3 regions of the Bradyrhizobium sp. USDA 223 genome follow, and region 3 is predicted to be linked to each of the others. Evidence: predicted binding sites of a transcription regulator. Region 3 holds the regulator's gene; each other region holds the start of a gene.
What was found. Region 3 encodes LexA, which represses DNA repair genes until DNA is damaged. Its sites were predicted from a motif close to TGTTCNNNNTGTGTTCNG; they were not measured.
Positions count from the first base shown of each region.

Region 1: the regulator LexA is predicted to act here: its motif matches at 4,240-4,257, upstream of ABIA40_RS02125 (DNA-processing protein DprA).
Region 2: the regulator LexA is predicted to act here: its motif matches at 3,339-3,356, upstream of ABIA40_RS20560 (DUF3072 domain-containing protein).

Region 1 is NZ_JBIYDR010000001.1:507,799-515,046, forward strand. It holds gene ABIA40_RS02110 (hypothetical protein) at 168-674, opposite strand; gene ABIA40_RS02115 (hypothetical protein) at 2,742-2,933, shown strand; gene ABIA40_RS02120 (hypothetical protein) at 3,222-3,725, shown strand; gene ABIA40_RS02125 (DNA-processing protein DprA) at 4,362-5,276, shown strand; gene ABIA40_RS02130 (hypothetical protein) at 5,273-5,887, shown strand; gene ABIA40_RS02135 (hypothetical protein) at 6,302-6,874, shown strand; gene ABIA40_RS02140 (Fic family protein) at 6,989-7,248, shown strand, end outside.
Region 2 is NZ_JBIYDR010000001.1:4,423,007-4,430,254, forward strand. It holds gene ABIA40_RS20530 (HAMP domain-containing protein) at 1-513, shown strand, start outside; gene ABIA40_RS20535 (HWE histidine kinase domain-containing protein) at 527-2,014, shown strand; gene ABIA40_RS20540 (hypothetical protein) at 2,011-2,232, opposite strand; gene ABIA40_RS20545 (hypothetical protein) at 2,373-2,630, shown strand; gene ABIA40_RS20550 (hypothetical protein) at 2,725-2,958, shown strand; gene ABIA40_RS20555 (hypothetical protein) at 3,056-3,277, opposite strand; gene ABIA40_RS20560 (DUF3072 domain-containing protein) at 3,393-3,587, shown strand; gene ABIA40_RS20565 (DUF6496 domain-containing protein) at 3,678-3,986, shown strand; gene ABIA40_RS20570 (hypothetical protein) at 3,993-4,355, opposite strand; partial or broken gene ABIA40_RS20575 (Do family serine endopeptidase) at 4,627-6,215, opposite strand; gene ABIA40_RS20580 (universal stress protein) at 6,377-7,213, shown strand; gene ABIA40_RS20585 (hypothetical protein) at 7,232-7,248, opposite strand, start outside.
Region 3 is NZ_JBIYDR010000001.1:2,266,818-2,274,065, forward strand. It holds gene ABIA40_RS10350 (ComEC/Rec2 family competence protein) at 1-1,440, shown strand, start outside; gene ABIA40_RS10355 (GAF domain-containing protein) at 1,447-2,388, opposite strand; gene ABIA40_RS10360 (hypothetical protein) at 2,606-3,040, opposite strand; gene lexA (transcriptional repressor LexA) at 3,426-4,127, opposite strand; gene glp (gephyrin-like molybdotransferase Glp) at 4,304-5,512, opposite strand; gene ABIA40_RS10375 (hypothetical protein) at 5,732-5,935, opposite strand; gene ABIA40_RS10380 (HAD family phosphatase) at 6,094-6,717, opposite strand; gene ABIA40_RS10385 (alpha-hydroxy acid oxidase) at 6,744-7,248, opposite strand, start outside.

The sequences.
Region 1 (7,248 bases), 1.8 Mb from region 3:
GGGACGGTACGTTAGCTTTCCGATCCTGAACTGGATCTTGGCGGCCCAAAGAATAGGCGGCCAACGCCGCCAAGCCGACTAGGACAAGTACTGCTCCCCCGCGCATCGCCGTGCCTTAGATATGGATGCCTTATGCTACCGTCCAGGACGGCTCGCATCAGCGCCTTCTATGCTCCTGTCGGCCCTTGAACAATTTCGATCACGTGCCGATCAGGACCAATGGAAATCACAATCTGATAGGTCTTCGTCCCTCCGCCATCGGGAGTCACCGGAGGCGCAAGATGCAATTGGCCACCGTACCATTCGCCTGGCATGAAAGTATTATCTTTGATTACCGACTGCTCGATCACTGCCATATTGCGCTGACCCGTCTCGATCGTTGCGGCAATCATGGCCTCATTCTGAGCCGTCGCATTGCTCTGAGCGATCGCTGCCGCAGTTGGGCTATGGAAGGTCCCGGTGCGTCCCCCAGGCGTAGTATAGTGTCCGTATCCTGCCTGAGACGCACTATAGGCATTTCCGGCAGCTGCCAGTCCTGTGAAAGCTGCCGCTGCGACCTGCCGGTTCTTCTCCTCCTGAACCAGCATTTCGTAAGTAACAACTTGCATGCCGTAGTCAGATCCGCCGACGTGTTGGCTTGCCGCAACTTGTGCAACCCGGAAATCGATAGGCATCCTGCTTAGGTTGTTGATCGCGACAGCGAAAACGGGGCGCCCGCTAGCGCGCACCTGGCGGAGGCGGGTCGGACTAGAACAAGCGAGCTCTTCTGCTGCGAGACCAGGGCCGGCTGCCCATCTCGCATTAGTGCCTGTTGTTGTGAGTTTGACGGCCGAAACTGAACTGTTTCAGCGCTCGTTACGCATGCGCCTAATGCACAGCACAGAATTACTATTCTCAAGACGCGCATGACTAAGCCCCCGCCTGCATCGATAAAGCGCAACCAGCAGGGGCAATCAATAGACTTGCAGCATCTAAGGACGCTAGACCTTCGTCGTGTCCAGCGATCCTCTGCATCTGGGTACGCTCAAGCCTGCATTGAGCGGCGGCAGCGGCGGCCCGCTGCGGCGATTCGGAACTTCAGCGTAACATCGGAACTGAGGCCTCTGAGGCCCTCTTGTTGACGATTTGGGTGCATCGGCGGAGGGTTCGTGCATAATGGGGCGGTCTGCCTCGGGGCTGGACCTGAGCAGCGGACCTCTCGGCCCCGTGCTGCGGATTCGGTGCGGACCTCCAAGGCGGCACGGGGCCGATCTGGTCCGCTCTGTGCGAGCGGCGAGCAGATCCCCGCCTTAGCTCAGCAATCCCCCGGTCACCCTCTGGTGTAGCTCGAGCCAGCCCCGCGGGGCCACATAATTGTTGCGCAGCAAGTCGAGCTTTCGGGGGCGCGGATCCTCGCGATGTGGATGCAGCATTCCGGCTGGAAAGGCCCGCCTTGCGGCGGCTCGCGCATCATCAGATGGCTGAGCGTAGTCGGGGCTGCCGAAATGCTATCCTCGAGCTGTCGCGGCCAAGGGACCACTGGGAAAGCGCCAGCATCTTGGCGGCGCCAGTAAGACCGACACGCTGCTGTGTCCGGCTAACGCCGTGCACGCGGCCGCCACTGCTCCCGTCGTTACAGCCATAGGCGCGACCTGACGAGCCTTTGAGTTCGTGATTCTGAGGTATGCCCTGCTTCGTCTACCCTCCAATGCTCAAGATAAAAAGCCGGAGCGGGGTCGTGGTGAAAGGCCGACGTATTACCGGTCCAACAGGTGCTCCGATGGGAGACCAATATCGAGCTCACGCGCAGACCCTTGTCGCTCGTGTCGACTTCGGAGGTTTGTAAGGATGCTAACCCTTGCTGTAGGGCTACCCGCATCGATCGGCCTGGGAGGAGGACAGCAAACCGCCAAGCTTCGCGTGTTCATGGCCGGTGGACGTACTCAAATGCTTCGACGTGTGCGAACAAGGCGAGATTATTCTGTAGGCAGTGGCGCCGCCCTTCATCGAAACCAGAACTGCCGAGCAAACCCTACGCTTGAAACGCTTGAGGGGATTGCCGCCAGCTTCGGGGTACGGTTCATCGACTTAATTTGATCGGGCTCGCCTCATGCGTTTGAATGCTGAACATGTGGGGGGACCCGTCTTTGTCCTAATAGGGCTTGCAGCCCTGATTGCCTATACTGCCGGACGCCATGATGCCCCTCCGGCTTTGCCATCGCCATCACCTGTCGCATCGCGCTTAGTCACGCCAATGGCGCTCGTCGAAGCGTCGCAGGAAGCCCCGGCGATTGCTCAGCCGTCGCCCGAGCCTTTCGCCGCAACCGGCCGCGAAGCCTAGCCGGTCAGAACCAGCGTCTCCAAAGTCAGACGCGACGCGGAAGGTGGAGGTCGTGCTAACTGCGGCGGCCATCGCGGCAATAATCGTCAAAGCGAGCCGAGATCGTTACTACGCTGCGGGACACCCGTGTGCTTGCCCGGATGACCTTACGCGCAGCGGCCGGGCATGTGGAGGGAGAAGTGCAAACTCGCGACCGGGCGGAGCTGCGCCAGCCTGTTATCCGAGCGACGTCGCGGCCGCCATGATGGAGGATTGTCGCAAGACCGTCGCGCGTTGAGTGTTGTGACGCCGCGGGAAGAGTAGAGTATAAGCCGCTGTTATTGGCGGCGCTCGTGTTGTCGGCTCAGAGGAGAAGCCCATTGCGTGATCTCCCAGACTCACTTTAAGGCAAGATTATCGCAAAAACTGGACATGAGGCGAAATGTCGAGATCGAGCCGCACCTTGCCAACCAGTGGCTACGCAATTTTGGTCGATGGATTGGTTAAGGCCGAATTTTCATCCAAGGAAGGCGTTGAGAGCGGAGCGCTGAACCTTAAGAGGCGCTTTTCGCTGCTGCAGGTGAAGATCTACGATGCTCAGGCAAAATCAGAGCGCGAGGTCACCTCGATCTAGCTAAAACGCCATCGACGATCGTTTCAGTCGGCTCTAATACCGTTGCTTCTGATGCCTTGCCTCATCTGCGGTCACGAAAAGACAATTGATGCGCACCTGATCCCGCGTGCGTTTGCCTTGGAAGTGGCCCCGCATTCGGGCGAAAAGCATGTCATCGGATATCCCGGGGCCGACAAGTTCCGGAGAACTAACACCGGTGTTTACGATGCCAATATACTCTGTGGCCCTTGCGACCGGAAGCTCGGTGCGCATGAGGGATACGCAGTCGAGTTCCTAAGAAAGGCACGAATGCGACTCGCGCCCCCGCACTCGTATTTGCATGCAAAGGAGGTCAACGGGGACCGCTTCGTTCGCTTTGCTGCTGGCTTGTGCTGGAAGTACGCGGTCACAAAGCAGGCCAACGGAAGGATCGGTACTGGCCGGTATCGCGAAATCCTTGCTGACGTTGCGTTCGAGCGAGCTCCGGTGCCTTCGTCGATCGATCTGACGGCTATTCAGTTGTACACCGGCGACACCGAGGTCTATTTCTACAGGGCCCCCAAAGCGGACAGACAGCAGGGCGTAAATCTGTTTCGCTTTTACATTGGAGGGTTCTTGTTCTTCCTAAAGACAGACAATCGCGCCAACCCTGAAGTCCCTCCTCAGGAATGTTGGCTACGCGGCAAGCAGTCGGCCTCCTTTGCCGTTCTCCCGGCAGAGATGTTTGAGGAGTGGGCCATCGGCAAGCAGATCGCTGGCCGTCCGAACCTTCGATCGTATTTCGATAAGATTCGGTCGAAGCCAGCCCGGTGAATGACTGCCTGCGAACTAGCCTTGTTGTCCTCCATGTCGTGCAGGCTTCCGATCGAACCGTGATCGGCCCGCACCGCGCGGGCTACTCAAGAAGACGCAGGTGGCTAAGACCTGCGAAGTTCTTGTTTTGCTGAAACGGCCCGACCAGGCCGCGAGCGAATGAGGTATTTTCGCCGGTACGCATCCAGGAAATCCTGATCGCAACAGATGCATTTGCCCGAGGTGTCGCGGGCGCGCGGATCGGCTAGTACGGGAGCCAATGGGCGCAACAGGTTGATCCGCGTGATGGACGGCGGAATCGGTAGGCCTGCGGCATGCTTCAGAACATCGGCTGCCAATCCCGAGCGGATTGAAACGCCATCGGAACGACTGCCGTGCCGGCGTTGCCGGGATTCGCTACGTCGCGGTGGCGGCCGCGGCCGCTAGGCCTCAGCTTGATCGGATAACGAGCCCGTCAGATGCAATCAAGGAAATATTAACCGTTTAAGTCAATGTTTTGTAATGCGATGTTCTATGTTCTTGATTTGTTCTTGGCGCGTGATAGGCTTTCCTGACGCTTTTGCGTTGTCTCTTCAAAGCAGGGGACTTCGATTCTGCGGATTCGACGCCGCGGCAAGGGCTAGCTAGGGTTGGACGATGAACCTTCTCGCAAGAATGAATGATAGGCCGGCCGTACGCTCAATCTCGCCGCGCATGGAGTTGGGTGCTTACGAAGCGCTGTGGCTCGAGAAGGGGGCCACCTTCAAAACGATCGCGGAGAAGTTCGCAGCGGACCCGACTGCCGTGCCGTCCGACTTCGTTTCTGGCGCTGTGGCGGACGCGCGCGCATCCGAAGTTTTAGCTGCGCTCAAGAGGGCAGGCGTGTCTAGGTTCGGCACTCGGCTGAATCTCACCGGCAACTATCCTGCGAAGCTCCGAGATGCGAGGCATCCGGTCGAAATGCTTTACTTTCAAGGCACTTGGGAGCTCGTTGAAACCCGATGCGTTGCCGTTGTGGGCAGCCGCAATCCAAGCGAAGACGGGAAGTTGCGTGCGGGAAAGTTGTCACGTGCGTTGGTCGAGCGCGGCTTCACCGTCGTCTCGGGACTCGCGACCGGTATCGACACCGCAGCTCATACGGCCGCACTCGAGGCGAAGGGCCATACCATCGCTGTCATCGGAACGCCCATCGGGACCTACTACCCGAAGGAAAATCAGGCGCTCCAGCGCAGGATCGCGGAGGACAATCTGCTTATTTCTCAGGTACCTGTTCTCCGGTACGCCAGTCAGCACGTCCCGCAGAACAAGCTGTTTTTCCCTGAGCGCAACGTCACCATGAGCGCTCTCACCGAGGGAACGATCATCGTCGAGGCCAGCGACACAAGCGGGACGCTTACGCAGGCCCGCGCCGCCCTTCAGCAGGGCCGCAAGCTGTTCTTTCTCGATTCTTGCTTCAAGCGGGACGACATCACCTGGCCGGCGAACTTCGAGAAACGGGGCGCGATCCGTGTTCGCGACCTCGCCGATATCTGGGGTGCGTTGGGTAATGGCGCTCCTACTTCAGCAAATTGACGAGACCAACCGCCGGGACCCTCGACGAGGGTGACGATTGCCATTACCTCTACGAATACACGGCTGGTAAGGGTTGGCAGGGCGGCGAGACCAATCAGCTGATTCACAATCTTCAGAAGAAGCGTAACGATGGTGGCTACCACTACAAAGCTCCGGCGATCGCCAGATGCGCTCGCGACCTATCTGCGGTCTTGAGCGCCGAATGGCTGGACCAGGCCACGATCGTTCCGATACCGCCATCGAAGGTAAAGACCGATCCTGCTTACGATGATCGGATGGTGCAGGTTTGCAGAGGAATCCGCGCGCCGGCGCCGCCAGACGTCCGGGAACTAATCGAGCAGATCGCCTTTACCGACACGTTCAAGGGCGGCAACCGGAAGGCACCGGCCGAACTCAAACAGAACTACAGGATCGCGGAAAACCACTTGCAAAACCTGCGAGGTATTGTCGGCATCTTCGACGACGTCCTCACGACAGGCTCCCATTTCAAGGCCGTCAAGGAGATGATCTTGGAGCGCGCGCCAAAGACGCGAGTGATCGGTCTCTTCGTCGCCAGGCGAGCGATTCCAAACCCATTTGGCGAGGTTTCGATTGATGAGTTGTTGAAATAGAGATCCTTGCCGGGGTAGTGGCGATGGCGTCTAAGCCGATCGTCGTCAGCGCGACCTAACCCTGTAGAATAAATGCTCGCCGATACCCATCGCGTCAAGAGTGGACGTAATAGCGCCGCGGGTACTGAAGGCTAGGCTTATGACGGGTCAGCGCTCACAACACGAACTTATCGGCTGCTACGACTGCGGCAACGGTGTCTCGTTTTCGGCTTTGGCTTGTCCGCACTGCGGCTCGCGTGAGCCAGCCGGCCCCTATGTGGAGACTCTAAAGAGCGACGCCTGCACCGGATCGAAGAGAAAAACGATCAGACCTTGATTGGCATGACGGTCCTGTGCGCCGGAATAGGCTTCTTTTAGCAGGGCCGCCGGGAGCGTCTGTATCATTTGAGACTTAGCCTGTGCGAACGCCGGCGAGTGGTCCTGGGCATCAAGCCGACCGTCCTGCCCGGCTCCGACTGGAAGATCAGCAATTCGCTCGATCCGGAAGTCTTCGCCACCTGCTCTCGACCGATGCCGTCCAGATCAAGGTCGGCACCTCTCGTTCGGATCGACGGCTGGAGTGTTCAGCCCAGGTGGTCCCCGTATATGGACCCGGTAGGCTTCCTGAAGGTCTCGGCATTCGGCATCGAAGAACAGCGGGTCAGGGTGACCATCTACTTCGCGGATCCGCCCGAACCGTGGGCCGCGCTCGGCCACGACTACGGGGGCGTCGTCCACGTGACCACCTGGAGCGTTCCGGACGCCCTGACGGTGCCGGTGAGCGCCTTGTTCCGGAAGGGCGACCAGTGGGCCGTTTTTGCTGACGAGAACGGGCGCGCCAAAGTCGTTCCGGTCAGCATCGGCCGCCGCAACAACCGGCAGGCCGAAGTGCTTGCCGGGCTGGGTGCGGGGGACCGCGTGGTGCTGCATCCCAGCGGCCGGGTCACTCACCGGGGCAGAATTGCTGGCCGCCGAGGAGGCGGCAAGCTGGTGGTTAATGAAACTTAAAGGGGGGAGCGGCTCCGAAAAGCCTAAATAAGCTCCTCGCGATCGCGATATGTTATGGCTTTTTGCAGGAACCCAAACTATAACTAGGAAAACTCCCCCTTATTTTAGGTTCCCGTGAAGCGCAGCGATCTCAGCCACACGATCCGCGAGACCCTGAAGCGGCTTCCGCCGCCCTACGACTCTCACTACGGGATCGTGCCGCCGGCACCCCCGGAGGAGGGGGTGTTCGTCGGAGGGGCGATGAAGGCCCTGGAAGCCGCTCAAGCGGCCTTCGGCAAGGTCGACGCCATCGCCGCCCAGATGAAGGACCCCTACATCGTCAGCCGAGTCCTTACCAGACGTGAGGCAGTCAGTTCCTCTTCTATCGAAGGCAC
Region 2 (7,248 bases), 2.2 Mb from region 3:
CGCAGCATCGTGGTCAAGGGCGTGGAATCGCCCGAGCGCCTGCTCGACGAGACCGCGTTGTTCCTGCACCGCGTGATCACGGAGCTGCCGATCGAGAAGCAGCGCATGCTGGAGAAGCTGAACAGTTCCGACGAGGACCTGATCGGCAAGACCGCCCTGCTCGTCGACGACGATGCCCGCAATATCTTCGCGCTCTCAAGCGTGCTGGAACGACGCGGCATGAAGGTGCTGACGGCCACGACCGGCAGTGAGGCGGTGACGCTGGTCGAATCCAATCCGGAGATCGCGATCGTGCTGATGGACATCATGATGCCGCAGATGGATGGCTATCAGACCATCGGCGTGATCCGCGAGAACCCGGCCTTCGCCCGTCTGCCGATCATCGCGTTGACCGCCAAGGCGATGAAGGGCGACCGCGAGAAGTGCCTCGAAGCCGGCGCGTCTGACTACCTCGCCAAGCCGGTCAACACCGACCAATTGCTGCTTGCGATCCGCATGTGGCTGCATCGCTGAGTTGGACCCGCGCATGGACCAGGAAAAGGTCAACATCCTGCTCGTCGACGATCAGCCGGCCAAGCTGCTCGCCTATGAGGTGATCCTGAAGGATCTCGGCGAGAACCTCGTGATCGCCTCCTCGGGCCGCGAGGCGCTGGAGGTGCTGCTCAAGACCGAGATCGCGGTGATCCTGGTCGACGTCTGCATGCCCGAGCTCGACGGCTTCGAGCTCGCCGCGATGATCCGCGAGCATCCGCGCTTTCAGAAGACCGCCATGATCTTCATTTCGGCCATCCAGGTCAGCGACATCGACCGGCTGCGCGGCTACGAGATGGGCGCGGTCGATTACGTGCCAGTGCCGGTCGTGCCGGAGGTGCTTCGCGCCAAGATCAAGGTGTTTGCCGAGCTCTACCGCAAGACGCGCGAGCTCGAACGGCTGAACCACGAGCTCGAGGATCGCGTCCGCGCCCGCACCGCGGAACTGGAGGCGTCCACGGCGAAGCTGCGCGAGAGCGAGCAGCGGCGCAGCATGGCGATCGCGGCCGGCAAGATGGGGTCATGGGACTGGGACTGGATCAGCGGCGATTGGATGTGGGACGAGGGGCAATACCGCATCTTCGGCGTCAGCCCCGAGGATTTCGAGGTCACTCCGGCCAGCGTTCAGGGCCTGCTGCATCCCGATGACGTCGATCAGTTGCGCAAGGCGATCGCCGAGTTCAACAAGGGTACGCGCGCGTACGAGACGGAGTTCCGCATCCTGCGGCCCGACGGCGAGGTGCGCTGGTGCGTCGGCACGGCGGCCGCAACCACGGACGAGAGCGGGCGCGTGGTGCGCGTCAGCGGCGTGACCGTCGACATCACCGAGCGCAAGCGCGCCGAGGAGCGGCAGAACCTGCTGGCGCGGGAAGTCGATCATCGCGCGAAGAACGCGCTGGCGCTGGCGCAATCGATCGTGCGCCTCACCCGGGCCGACGAGGTCAAGGCCTATGTCAACGCCGTCGAGGGGCGCATCAATGCGCTGGCGCGCGTGCACACCATCCTGTCGCTGTCGAGCTGGCAGGGCGCCGAGCTCTCCAGGCTGATCGACGAGGAGCTTGCGCCCTATTCGCTGGGTGACCAGATCAAATTGGCAGGGCCCGAAGTTCAGTTGCTGCCGGCGACGGCCCAGACGCTCGCGCTCGCGCTGCACGAGCTCTTCACCAACTCGGCCAAGTACGGCGCGCTATCCACCCGATCGGGGCGGCTCGCGATCGATTGGCAGGTCGACGAGGAGCTGCTCACGCTGAGCTGGGAGGAATCTGGCGGTCCCCTGGTCAAGACCCCGAAATCGCGCGGCTTCGGCACGCGAAGCCTGCTTGCGAGCATCGAGTCCCAGCTTGGCGGACAGGCGCAGTTCGATTGGCGCGCCGAGGGCCTGCTGTGCCGTCTTGAGGTGCCGTTGACACGCAAGACCGCGGCGGCTGCACCAAGCAAGTTCGACACCGCCGGCGCCGCCGAATTGCAACGCGCATCCGGTTAACCTGACGCTGCGCTGCTCATGCGCTCCGCCGTGCGCGGTTCGCGCGCGACGCGCCCTTCGAGCCAGGCTTCCGTTCGGGCGAGATCGCGCAGCGCCCTCGCGTAGCGGCGAGCTGCGCTCCGCTCCGCGCCAATCGGGAGCTTGCGCGCCTTGCGCAGGATGTCCGCGGCTGCGTTGCGATAGGCTAGCGAGCGGTAAAGAAAGACCACCTTACCCATATCGATGTTCCCGTTTTGCTGGCGCCCATCTTGGCAAGCCCGGCATGAACGCCGGATGAAACGGGCGGTAACAATTCCTTCAGCGGAGCGGAACCCGGCGATCACATGCGCGTTGGCGTGGCAGTTCGGGATGCCGTCCCTTGCGCACCAAAAAGTCGTCTGAGCTGATCTCTGCCAGCGGCCTTATCAAGCTGATGACACATGCAATGATGGGCGCAGCGCTTGGCCTCATTTTCAGCCTCACGCTCGTCCTGTCCAATCCAGCCGTCGCCAACCTGCTGAACAATGGCGGAAGCCAGGCCGCGATGGTCTTCGCCCTCACCTTGGTGACGACCTTCGCGATCGGCGCGACGCTCACCGGCACCGTGTTCATCCTGGTCGAGGACAAGCAAACTTGAAGCGTGCGTGACGCACGGAAGATACTTCGCCGGGACTCCTGCCGCGACGCGCGGTTTGCTGCCTGCGTCAATTTAACTCAGGGAGTTCCCCCGCATGAAGACGACCAAGCTCGCTCTCGCCGCAATATTGGCAACGGGCCTTGCCGCCGCGCCGTTTGCCGCCCAGGCCAAATCGCATAAGGCCAAGCATGAATCGTCGGCACAGACCACCGGCGCCAACACCAAGTCCTCCAAGGGCGCTGATCCATCCGGCCAAGGCGGCGCCGGTCCCGGCTCCGATCAGGGCGGCACCATGACCAACAAGGGCGGCATGACCACCACCAAATAGGCGCGCCCTGGAATCATGAAGGGCTCCGCATTGCGGAGCCCTTTGTCTTCTATCTTTGGGCTCGGCACTCGGCCTTCAGTATCCGGCGCCAAGGATCTCAGCGGCGCTCGACTGCGCGCGCGGAATTGCCGCCTGTCTTCACGGCACGAAGTCGCACTCGGTCGCGGACGTTCGGCAGTACGTCGCTGCCGCCGGCCGCCTTCCATTCGGCGATCAAGAGATTGATCTTCCGGCGCAGGTCCATCTGCGCCAGGGCCTTTTCCGTGCAGTCGTGATCGCGCTCGACGAGGTCGCGCACCGACGCCTCGACGTCGGCCATCTCAAACCTCAAGGCTCTGATTTTACGTCGAATTTCATTAATTCTGTTGTCCATGCCTTGTTAGAACAAAATAAGAACATATAGTCAAGTCACGATTTCAGGACGGAGACGCCAGATGCAGGTTCAAGGTAAATACGACGCCAGATTTTTCCTGGGCGAGCAGATGACGCGGGCGCAGGGCCTCAAGCTGAAGCGGCTCAGCGAAGAGGCCTACCAGCCCGGCCAATATGCGCGGGATCTGTCCTTCAGCGAGGCCGCCCGGCGCATCCAGGTGCTGGAAGCGGAGATCGAGCTGGCAAACTCCTTCTAGAGCATCGCATCGCGCTTTAGGCCTGCGCCGTTCCACGCTCCCGGAACCATGGCTGTGCAGAATGGTTCTCCCCGCCGAGGGAGAATATGCATGGCACGCAAGGCAAAAAAGCGCCGCTACTCACGCAGCTCGGGCAGCGATGTCGCCACCGAGATGCGGCGTTACAAGAAGGGCACCGCGAAGAGCGGCCGTGGCGGGCGCGGCGGCCGCGTCAAGAACCGCAAGCAGGCCATCGCGATCGGACTGTCGAAGGCACGCAAGAAGGGCAAGAAGGTCCCGAAGAAGGCTTCAAAGCGCAAGAGCGCCAAGACGACGTCCAAGAAATCGTCGAGGACGTCGTCCAAGAAATCATCCAACAAGAAATCATCGAAGCGCAAATCATCCAAGCGGTCGCGCTGACCGGTCTCAGATCATGCTCCCCGGCATAAAGCAGCGGATCGAAATCCCGAACGCAGTCTTGACCGGCCACACCATGGTGCGGCCGGCGCGGTTCGGCTCGGTGATGACGGCCTCGTCCGGCACGTCGATCCACTGCCCGTCGATGCGGACACGGTAGCGCCCGTTGTGCGACTCCCAGTCGAGATCGGCGAGGGCGAAACCGTCGGCATCCGAGCAGCACGGACCGAGATGGCTGCGCAAACTGTCGAACCATGGCTTCAGAGGAGAATTCGCGTAGCGGCCGTCGTCGCGCCCGAGCGCGTTTTCACCCGAGAGCACCAATGGCACCACGAGCAGCGCACTCCTGAGCGAGAGCTTCAGTCGATCCATGATGGCACCGATCACTTGTGAACCACCGGCGAGTTCCACAAAGCGCCGGGAGGCTCGAAGTTCCACGCTTGCAACCCGGTCGGCGGCGGCGTTGCCGCAGAGCACTGAGGCGTCTTGCGAGTGTGATCAGCGAACACGGCTTTTTCGGACGCACCAGGTCATCATCCCTGCCGTTAACGAGAATGTGACCGGCCTGGTGCGGACGTGACGTGTGTGCAAAAGGCGGCCCGAAGGCCGCCTTCCTGGATTTGTGAGGGTCGAGTTCGCGCAATGCGAGTGGCACCGCAACGAAGCGGGTGGCCTCCGCGCTTCTGACCTGAAGCAGCACGCTGCGCTTGCCCGACGATTTGGCCTGCGCCAGCTCGGAGCGGACCTCGCCGACATTGCTGACAGCCTTGCCGCCGACATTGAGGATGACGTCGCCGGTCCGGATGCCCCGTTGCGCGGCCGGGCCTTGCGGATCAACCTCGGTGACGACGACGCCGTTCTGGCCTGCGCCCTGGACGTCACCTGCGGGCGCCAGGCTGAGGCCGAGGCGCGGCGTGCCGGCACCCGACTGTCCCCTGCCCTCGTCGGCATTGCCATTGCCTTTAGCCTGGCGCTCATTCGGCAGTTCGCCGAGCACCAGGGTCATCGTCTTGCTGTCGCCCTTGCGGAAGACATCGAGCTTCACGGACGTGCCCGGCGCCAAGCCGGCGATGGTGCGGGCGAGGTCGCGGGAGTCCTTGATCGTGGTGCCGTTGACGGCGGTGATGACATCGCCCGCCTGGATGCCGGCCTTCGCCGCCGGGCTGCCATCCTGCGGATTGTCGACGATCGCGCCGCGCGCCTCCTTGAGCCCGAGGCTGTCGGCAATATCCGACGTCACCGGCTGCACCTGCACGCCGAGCCAGCCCCGGGTGACCGCGCCCTTGTCCTTCAATTGCGCGACGACGAGCTTGGCGGTCGAAGCCGGGATATCGAAGCCGATGCCGACCGAGCCGCCCGAGGGCGAGAAGATCGCAGTGTTCACGCCGATCACGTTGCCGTTCATGTCGAAGGCCGGGCCGCCGGAATTACCCTTGTTGATCGGCGCGTCGATCTGGATGAAGTCGTCATAGGGACCGTTGCCGATGTCGCGGCCGCTGGCCGAGACGATGCCGGCGGTCACGGTGCCGCCAAGACCGAAGGGATTGCCGACCGCGACCACCCAGTCGCCGATGCGCGGCTTCTGGTCGGAGAACTTGACGAACGGAAAGTCCTTCTTGCCGTCGACCTTGATCAGCGCGAGATCGGTCTTCGGATCGGTGCCGACCACTTTCGCGGTGTAGGTCGTGCCGTCGTCCATCGTCACCTGCACGGACTCGGCGCGATCGACGACGTGATTGTTGGTCACGGCATAGCCGTCGGCGGAGATGAAAAAGCCGGAGCCTTCGCCCGTGATCATCTGGTGGCGCTGGCGTGGCATGCCGTTCGCGCCGCCCGGAAAGCGGAAACCGAACTGTCGCGAGAACTGGTCGAACGGCGTGTCCTCGTCCGAATCCATCCGGTTCTGCTGCAGCATCGCGCTCTTGTCGTTGTCCTGATCGATTTTGACCCGCACCGAGATCACAGCGGGTTTGACCCTGCTGACGAGATCGCCGAAGCCGGGCGGCGTCGCGGCAGCTTCGGCCGCCTGAGCCGGCGCAATCAAGGAGTTGATGCCGTACGGCGTGGCGCCTGGCGCAACGGCCAGGGCGGCCACGCCCAGCGCGGCCACGGTGCCGAGCAGCGCGAGCCGCCGCGGCCGCAAGATCTTGCGAGAAGTGTTGATGTCGGAATTGACGCGATCGTTCATGTCGAAATGTCCATGTTGAGCAGGTGTCGCCTTGCCCTCAACATGGTCGCTGCCACCTTACGACGTCCCGTCCGTCCGATTAAATCTCGGCAAAGAATGGATGAGCGGGCGCAGCAGGCAATCCGGACGTTTGATACAGCTCAACGCGTCGCCTTCGCGCAGGGAGAAACTGCGACCATCGGATGATGCTCAGCGGAGGCGCGCCATGTACAAAGACATTCTCGTCCACATTCCCACCGAACGTCCCATGCGTCCCGCGATCGAGGGCTCGGTCTCGCTCGCGGCGAAGCTCAACGCGCATCTCGACGCGGTCGCGGTCGGCTATGTCGCCACCAGTACAGCTTACGTCATGGAAGGCGGCGCGGCGGTGGCGGCCGTGTTCGAGCTGGAGCGCGAGCGCGCCGTGGAGCGGGCCGAGGCGGCGCTCGCGGTATTCAAGAGCGAGGCGGCGAACGCCGGCATCTCCTATACCTGCCACGCACTCGGCGCGATCCCCGCGGATGCCGCCGGCTCGCTCGGCGAGATGGCACGGCTGCACGATCTCAACGTGGTGCTCCAGCCCGATCCGGCGCAGGGCTCGTTCGACAACGACGTGCCGAGCGAGATCCTGTTCCGGGCGGGCGGCCCGGTGCTGTTCCTGCCCTACACCTTCCGGGGAGCCTTCAAGGCGAAGCGGATCGGCATCTGCTGGGACGGCAGTCGCGTTGCCGCCCGCGCCATGCGCGACGCAGCTCCGTTCCTGGCGCGCGCCGAAGAGATCGTGATCATCACCGTCAACGAGACCGACGACGTCTCCGGCGAAGCTTCAGCGAGCGGCTTGGCCAGACATCTCGGCCGGCGCGGATTGTCCACCCGCACGGTCAGCCTGACCGCCACGCGCGCCGACATTCAGCCGATCATTCTGTCGCTGGCGGCCGACGAGAGTCTCGATCTCCTGGTGATGGGCGGCTACGGCCATTCGCGGTTGCAGGAACGCGTTCTCGGGGGTGTCACCCGCGCCATGCTGGAAGCCATGACGGTCTCGACGCTGATGTCGCATTGATGAGCCGCCTTGGCGCCGTCACGCCGCGACGGGAG
Region 3 (7,248 bases):
GATGCGATCACCGCGCCCGTGAACGATGCCATGTTCGTCTCGGGACTCGGCCATGTGCTGTCGATCTCCGGCTATCACATGGCGGTCGTCGCCGGCGTCGTCTTCTTCGCGGTGCGCGCGCTGCTGGCCTTGATCCCGGGGCTGGCGGCCGGCTTTGCCATCAAGAAGTGGTCGGCGGCGGCGGCGCTGGTCGCGGCCGCGTTTTACCTTCTGCTGTCGGGCGCGGAGGTCGCGACGCAAAGATCTTTCTTCATGACGGCGGTGGTGCTGATCGCCGTGATGGTCGACCGCCGCGCCATCACCTTCCGCACGCTGGCGGTGGCGGCGCTGATCGTGCTCGCGGTCGCGCCGGAGGCGTTGGTGCATCCGAGCTTCCAGATGTCGTTTGCGGCAACGCTCGGGCTGGTGGCGCTGGTGCAGATCGGCATGCCGAACCTGCTCGCCTCGCCCGATCATTCCGCGACGGCGCGGATCGCGCTGTGGGGCGGCCGCGAGATCGCGATGCTGTTCCTGGCCTCGCTGATCGCGGGGCTCGCGACCACGCCATACGCCGCCTTCCACTTCCATCGCGTGACGCCATACGGCGTGCTCGCCAATCTCGGCGCCATGCCGGTGGTCTCGGCGCTGGTGATGCCGGCCGGGCTGCTCGGACTGCTCGCTGCGCCCTTCGGGCTCGACGGCGTGTTCTGGTGGTTGATGGGGATCGGCATCGAGTGGATGGTCCTGGTCGCGCGCTGGGTGGCGGCCCTGCCGGGCGCCGTCGGCCGCATTCCCGCCTTCGGCATCGCGCCGCTGATCGCGGCGAGCCTCGGGCTCATCGTGATGGGCCTGTTGCGCACGCCCTTGCGCTGGTCCGGCGCCCTGGTGCTGCTGGCAGCGATCCTCTGGGGGCTGTCGGTACGGCAGCCGGATATCCTGATTGCCGGGGACGGCGCGAGCGTCGCGGTCCGGGGCGGGGATGGGCGCTTGCAGGTGATCCGCGCCGGCAAGGACAGCTTCCTGCTGAAGGAGTGGTTGGCTGCCGATGCCGATCCGCGCGATGCCGGCAACGCCTCGTTGGCGAGCGGGGTGTCGTGTGACGAGTCCGGCTGCGTGGCGCCGCTCGCGGACGGACGGCTGATCGCGTTGGCGACGCGCATCGACGCGCTGGCTGATGATTGCAGCCGCGCCGCGCTGGTGGTGACGGCGCGGCCCGCGCCGTCCGATTGCGCGGCGATGGTGGTCGATCGGGCGCGTCTTGCCAGTCAGGGCGCACTGGCTCTGACGCGAAGCGGAGAGGGTTTTTCGGTGCAGGCGGTGAGAGCGAGAGGGGCAAGCCGTCCCTGGCTGCCTGCCGGCGCCGGCGAGGGGGATTTCGACGGCAGCCTGGTGCCGAAGGCGGCCGTGCCCCGCAGCCGGGACGCAACGCCATCCGAGGCCGACTTGCAGGCCGACGATTGACGCGGATCACAAATACCAGGCCAGCACGGCGTCAAGCCTTCCGTTGCCGATGACCGGCAGGGCCACCATTCGGCTCAGCCCGGCTGCGCAGGCTTCGGAGCCGGCGATCGAGCCGTCACGGGTGAGATCGTCGTTGAGGGCGGGCATGCCGGCGGCCCAGGCGCCGCCGATGCTGCCTTCGCCCCTGGCGATGGACTGCGCCGCATAGCGTGCGGCGAGGTCGGTCTGTGCGCTGCAATCGCCGGCGCGAAAGACCAGCGCCGAACGGTCCTCGTTCAGGACCCAGATCTCGAAGCGTCGTGCAATCGGCGTTGCCTGCGCGGACAGGAATGTCAGAACCCAGGTCTGGTCGGTACCGGTTCCGTAGGGCACGCCGACGCCGAGATTGATCCCGACCTTGGCGGCGTCCTCCCAGCGCAAGAAGCTCTTGGCGTCGTGCAAGTCCTTGATGATCAGTGGCAGGCCCGCCTTCCAGGTGCGTCCGGGCAGGCCGAAGCCGCGCGGAAATCTGGTGTGGCGGGAGTTGAATTCGAACATGTCCGCGGTGCCGTAATAGCCATCGACGAGCCCCATCTCATGCGAGAGATCAGGATCGTTGTGCCAGAGTTCGATCGCGCCGACGTGCGCCTCGTCGTCGCCGCAGAACAGCACCAGCACGGCTTGCAGGAATTCGCCCGCGAACACCGGCACCGCCACGCCGCAGGTGAGGCCGGCCGCAGCGGCCTGATCGGTCCGCTTGAAATAGGAGTTGGCGAATTTCGTGAGGATGACGGGGTGGCCACAGGCCCAGGCCTTGCCTGGAAGTCCCTCGTCATATCCGAAGTGCAGCTCTTCGCTGACGGCCTTGAACGCGGACAGCCCTTCGTCGTAGAGGCCGCCGCCGAATTCCAGCCGCATGCGCGTCCGGTCGGGTACCCAGAGTTCAACGACGCGAATGAAGGTCTTCATCGAGCCTGTCCGCCGCCTCAAGCCACTGCAGCATCGGTCATTTGGCTGCGGAGCGAACGTTCAAAATTCAGGCAGGACGGCCCAAACTTCATGCGGCGACGAGGCGCGGCGGCGGGCTCGCCGATCGAATGTCCTGAAACAAAAACCCACCGGGCTCGCCGGCCTCGGCCGGCGACGGCAATTTCAATCCCGGGCTCGGCCTTTCGGCCGAAGGGCGTCAGCCGATCGGCAGGCGCGTGATCGTGGGCCGCGTGTCGGCGACGGTCTGCGGCTTGTGCTCGCGCTCGGGGGCCGGCTGCGTCACCGGCAATTGCAGCACGGTCGCGCGCTGGCCTTCGACGAGCTGCGTCACCAGCACATATTTGCCGTCGGGAAATTCGATCGCGTCATGATGGCGATCGGGAATGTGCGGGTCGATCTTGCCGAACTTGCCGACGCGAGAGTTCACGGTGCGCGTCCAGATCCAGCGGTTGTCGTAGCGGACGTCGTCGGCGAAAGCGAGCTCCGTTCCCGGCAGCAGACAGACCGCGACGGAGGGATCGGCTTCAGAAGCGAAGCCGCGCGTCGAGGTGCCGCGGAAGGTTGTCGTGACGATCGTCTCGCCGACTACGGCGGGGCGCGTCGCGACGGCATGCAAGCTGTAGTCACACATCGGGTGCTCCTCATGCTGGGATAGCGACCCGCGTCTCTTTCGAGGCGCAGGCCTCTATCAGAGTGGAAGCATACAACGCTCTGCTCGGTTATGGGCAAATCTGCGGCTCGCGTTCGCAGCACGCGATCACATTATCTTTCCCGGATTCGATAGGAACAAACCTCGCGTCCTTGCATTCGGCCGGAGCTATCAGCACTGCCGGCACAACTCTACCGGCGAAGCAGAAATGGCTGCGCGCCTGCGCGGGCGAATGTCGCGCGGGAAGATGGACCGGACAGCCGGCGCAGAACCAGAGAAACCGTCCAGCCGGAGCGGACAAGTATCCGCTCCGATCCTGGATCGCCGATGCCGATCGAAGCGCGCGCGGCGCTTGAGACTTCCGGTATCAGTACTTCCGGTAAAGCCCGATCAACTTGCCCTGGATCTTCACGCGGTTCGGCGGAAGAATGCGGACCTCGTAGGCGGCATTGGCGGGCTCGAGCGCGATCGAGGCGCCGCGGCGGCGGAAGCGCTTGAGCGTGGCCTCCTCGTCGTCGATCAATGCCACCACGATGTCGCCGGTATTTGCGGTCTCGTTGCGCTGGATCAGCGCCATGTCGCCGTCGAGGATGCCGGCCTCGACCATCGAATCGCCGCGCACTTCGAGCGCGTAGTGCTCGCCCGAGCCGAGCATGTCCGGCGGCACGCTGATGGTGTGGCTGCGGGTCTGCAGTGCCTCGATCGGCGTGCCGGCGGCGATGCGGCCCATCACGGGCACCGCGACCGGGCGCTCGCCCTCGTCCGCGGGCGGGCTGGAGCTCGCGCGCACCTTGCCGAGATTGCCCTCGATGACGCTCGGGGTGAAGCCGCGGCGATTGCCGGCGGCGGCCTGGAGCTCGGGCAGCTTGATCACCTCGATGGCACGGGCACGGTTGGGCAGGCGGCGAATGAAGCCGCGCTCCTCGAGCGCAGTGATCAGGCGATGGATGCCTGACTTCGAGCGCAGGTCGAGCGCATCCTTCATCTCGTCGAAGGACGGCGGCACGCCGCTTTCCTTCAGACGCTCGCTGATGAACCGCAGAAGCTCGTATTGTTTGCGCGTCAACATCTCGACCAAAGTCCCCCGGTTGATGTCGTTCGATTCCGAGACGATGAAGTCGGCAATAAGCCGCTACATCCTCGAAACAAATCATGAACGGACACTATATGTTCGATATGTGTTCCGCAACTGCTTAATTTATGGTGAACGCGGCCAAACTCGCGGAATGCGTGTGGCTGGGCGGCTCAGACGGGCAGCCGGAGCACCTCGCAAGGCGTCCCTGCCTCGGCCTTCGGCGCGAACGGTGCACGCACGAGAAGTACCTGTGCCGCAGCGAGATTCGCAAGCAGGGAGGAGTCCTGATGGCTGACGGGAAGGGCGACGCGCGTGCCGTCGTCGCGCACCTCCAGTCGCGCACGCAGATAATCCTCGCGCTGGTCGTTGGCGGCGAGATCGCGGCCCAGCACGGCGCGCTCGCGCTGATGATGAATCGCTGAACGGCCCGACAGGGCGCGAATCAAGGGCACCATGAACAGGAAGGCGCACACGTAGGACGACACGGGATTGCCGGGCAGGCCGATCACGCGCATCGCGCCTAGTCGACCGTGCATCATCGGCTTGCCGGGCCGAATCGCGATCTTCCAGAACGCCATCGCGATGCCTTCGCCCTTGAGCGCCTGCTGGACCAGGTCGTGGTCGCCGACCGACGCACCGCCGGTCGTGATCAGGATGTCGGCGCCGCTCTCGCGCGCGCTGCGGATGCCGGCGGACGTCGCCTCCAGCGTATCGGCGGCAATTCCGAGGTCGATGGTCTCGGCGCCCTCGCTGCGGGCGAGCGCATGCAGGGCATAGCCGTTGGAATAGACGATCTGGCCACGACCAGGCGTGGTGCCTGGCATCACGAGCTCGTCGCCGGTGGCGAGAACGGCAACCCTCGGGCGGCGGATGACGGCGAGATGCGGATGATTCATTCCGGCGGCAAGGGCGAGATCGCGCTCGGTGAGACGGATTCCCTTGCGCAGCAGCACGTCTCCTTCGCGGAAGTCGACGCCTGCAGGGCGGATGTGCCGGCCGAAAATGGCGGCTTCCTTGATCGTGACATGTTTGCCGTCGGCAGCCGTGTCCTCCTGGATCACGACGGCATCGGCGCCGTCGGGAACGACGCCGCCGGTGAAGATCCGCACGGCTTCGCCGGGGCCGACGCTTCCCGCGAACGGCCGGCCCGCCGCGACCTCACCGACGACGGTCAACCTCGAATCGTATGCCGCGTCCGCCGTGCGCACGGCATAGCCGTCCATCGCCGACATTGCCTCCGGCGGCTGCGTGCGCCGTGCCGCGACATCGCGGGCGAGCACACGATGGTAGGCCTCGTCGAGGCAAACCATCTGTTCAGCCAGCGGCTCGACGCCGGCCAACACCGCGGCAAGCGCGTCAGAAACCGGCATCAGGGCCACGGGCGAACTCCTGCTGAGCACATCAGTCAATGGGCGGCGAGAGTTCTAGCCGAGTGCAGGCGTGAGGCAAAGCAGCACGCGGGATGATTTATCCTGCGTGATCGCGGGGTGGAGGAGGTCGGCTCAACTCCGCCGCGGCATGATGCGGAAGGCGAGACAGACCGGAACGAGGATTGCCATGGCAAGGACGAGAATGACGAGCGCCACGGCCAGCATCGGTCAACGCTCCGTCGGATCGCCTGGACTGAAATCCGCGACGTCGGGCGCCTTGGGACCCTGATCTTTGTCGGGCAGCGGATCGGCCTGGGATTTCAGGTCGGCGGCCTTGCTGATCAGCTTGGCGGAGAGGTCAGAATCCGAGGTGGTTCTAGCGAATTCGAGCAGGAGAGAGGCTTGCTTGGTGAGATAGGTCTTGCCCAGCACGTCGATCAGTCCAATGTAGAAGTCCCAACGGACTCATGAGTCCGAAAGGTGGTATTCCGTTCCCGGAACTCTGTATAAAAATGCACAAAGTGATCAGGTTCCACAATTTCAGCAGTTTTTGTTCCGGCAAGTGAGCGCGCTCCGGGCTTTCCCGCGGCTCAGATCCCCAGTGCTTTCAATGCGTTCCCGACATCGCGCGGCGAGGTGACATGCACGGCGGTCAACCCCCGCGCCCGCGCTCCCTCGATGTTCTCGGCGAGGTCGTCGAAGAACACGATGCGCTCGGCCGGCACGCCGATCGCCGCCACGACATGGTCGAAGGCCTCGGCATCCGGTTTGCGCAGGCCGATGCTGGAGGACAGATACAGCTCGCGGAAATGGCCGAGCAGACCGGCATATTCCTTCGAGAAATAGTCGACGTGCGGCCGATTGGTGTTGGAGAAGGCATAGAGCGGCATCTGCTTCGCCGCCCGCGGCAGCAGCTCGGCGATATCAGGCATCTCGCCGGCGAAGATCGCGTTCCAGCCTTCCAGGAATTGCGCATCCGAGATGCCGATCCCGAGCGAGGACCGCAGCGAGGCGAAATAGTCCGCATCGCTGATCTTGCCCATCTCGTGCAACCGGTAGGCCTCGTCGCGCACATAGCGCGCGATGATGGCCTCGGGCTGGCAGCCGGCATGTCCCGCCCAGCAGGCGATCGCCTTGGAGAAGTCGATGTCGAGCACAACGCGCCCGAGGTCGAACAGCAGCGCATCCGCGCTGCCGGGAGAGAGCGATGTCATTGCGTCCTTCACTTCAGTATGGCGCGTCAGTAACGATAGGGCTCGTGATCGAACAGCGGGAACGCGCTGAACACGCTGGGCGCGTTGGTGGCGGTCGCCGGATGCAGGCAGGATTTATCGATCTCGGCGAATGAGGTGGCGCCCAGGAGGCCGAGGCAGCGCAGCACCTCGTCTTCGAGCAGCTCCAGCATCCGTGCGACGCCGGCTTCGCCGGCTGCCGCCAGCGCCCAGCATTGCAGCCGGCCGATGCCGACGAGGTCGGCGCCCGCCGCGATCGCCTTGACGATGTCGGTGCCGCGGCAAAAGCCGCCGTCGACCATGATCCTGGCGCGGCCCTTCACGGCGTCGACGATCTCCGGCAGCACGTGCATGGCGCCGCGGCCGTGGTCGAGCTGGCGTCCGCCATGGTTGGAGACGTAGATCCACTCGACGCCGTGATCGAGCGCGATCTGCGCATCCTCGGCCGTGGCGATACCCTTGAGGATCAGCGGAATTTTGAACGTATCCTTGATCATCTTCACGGTCCGCCAC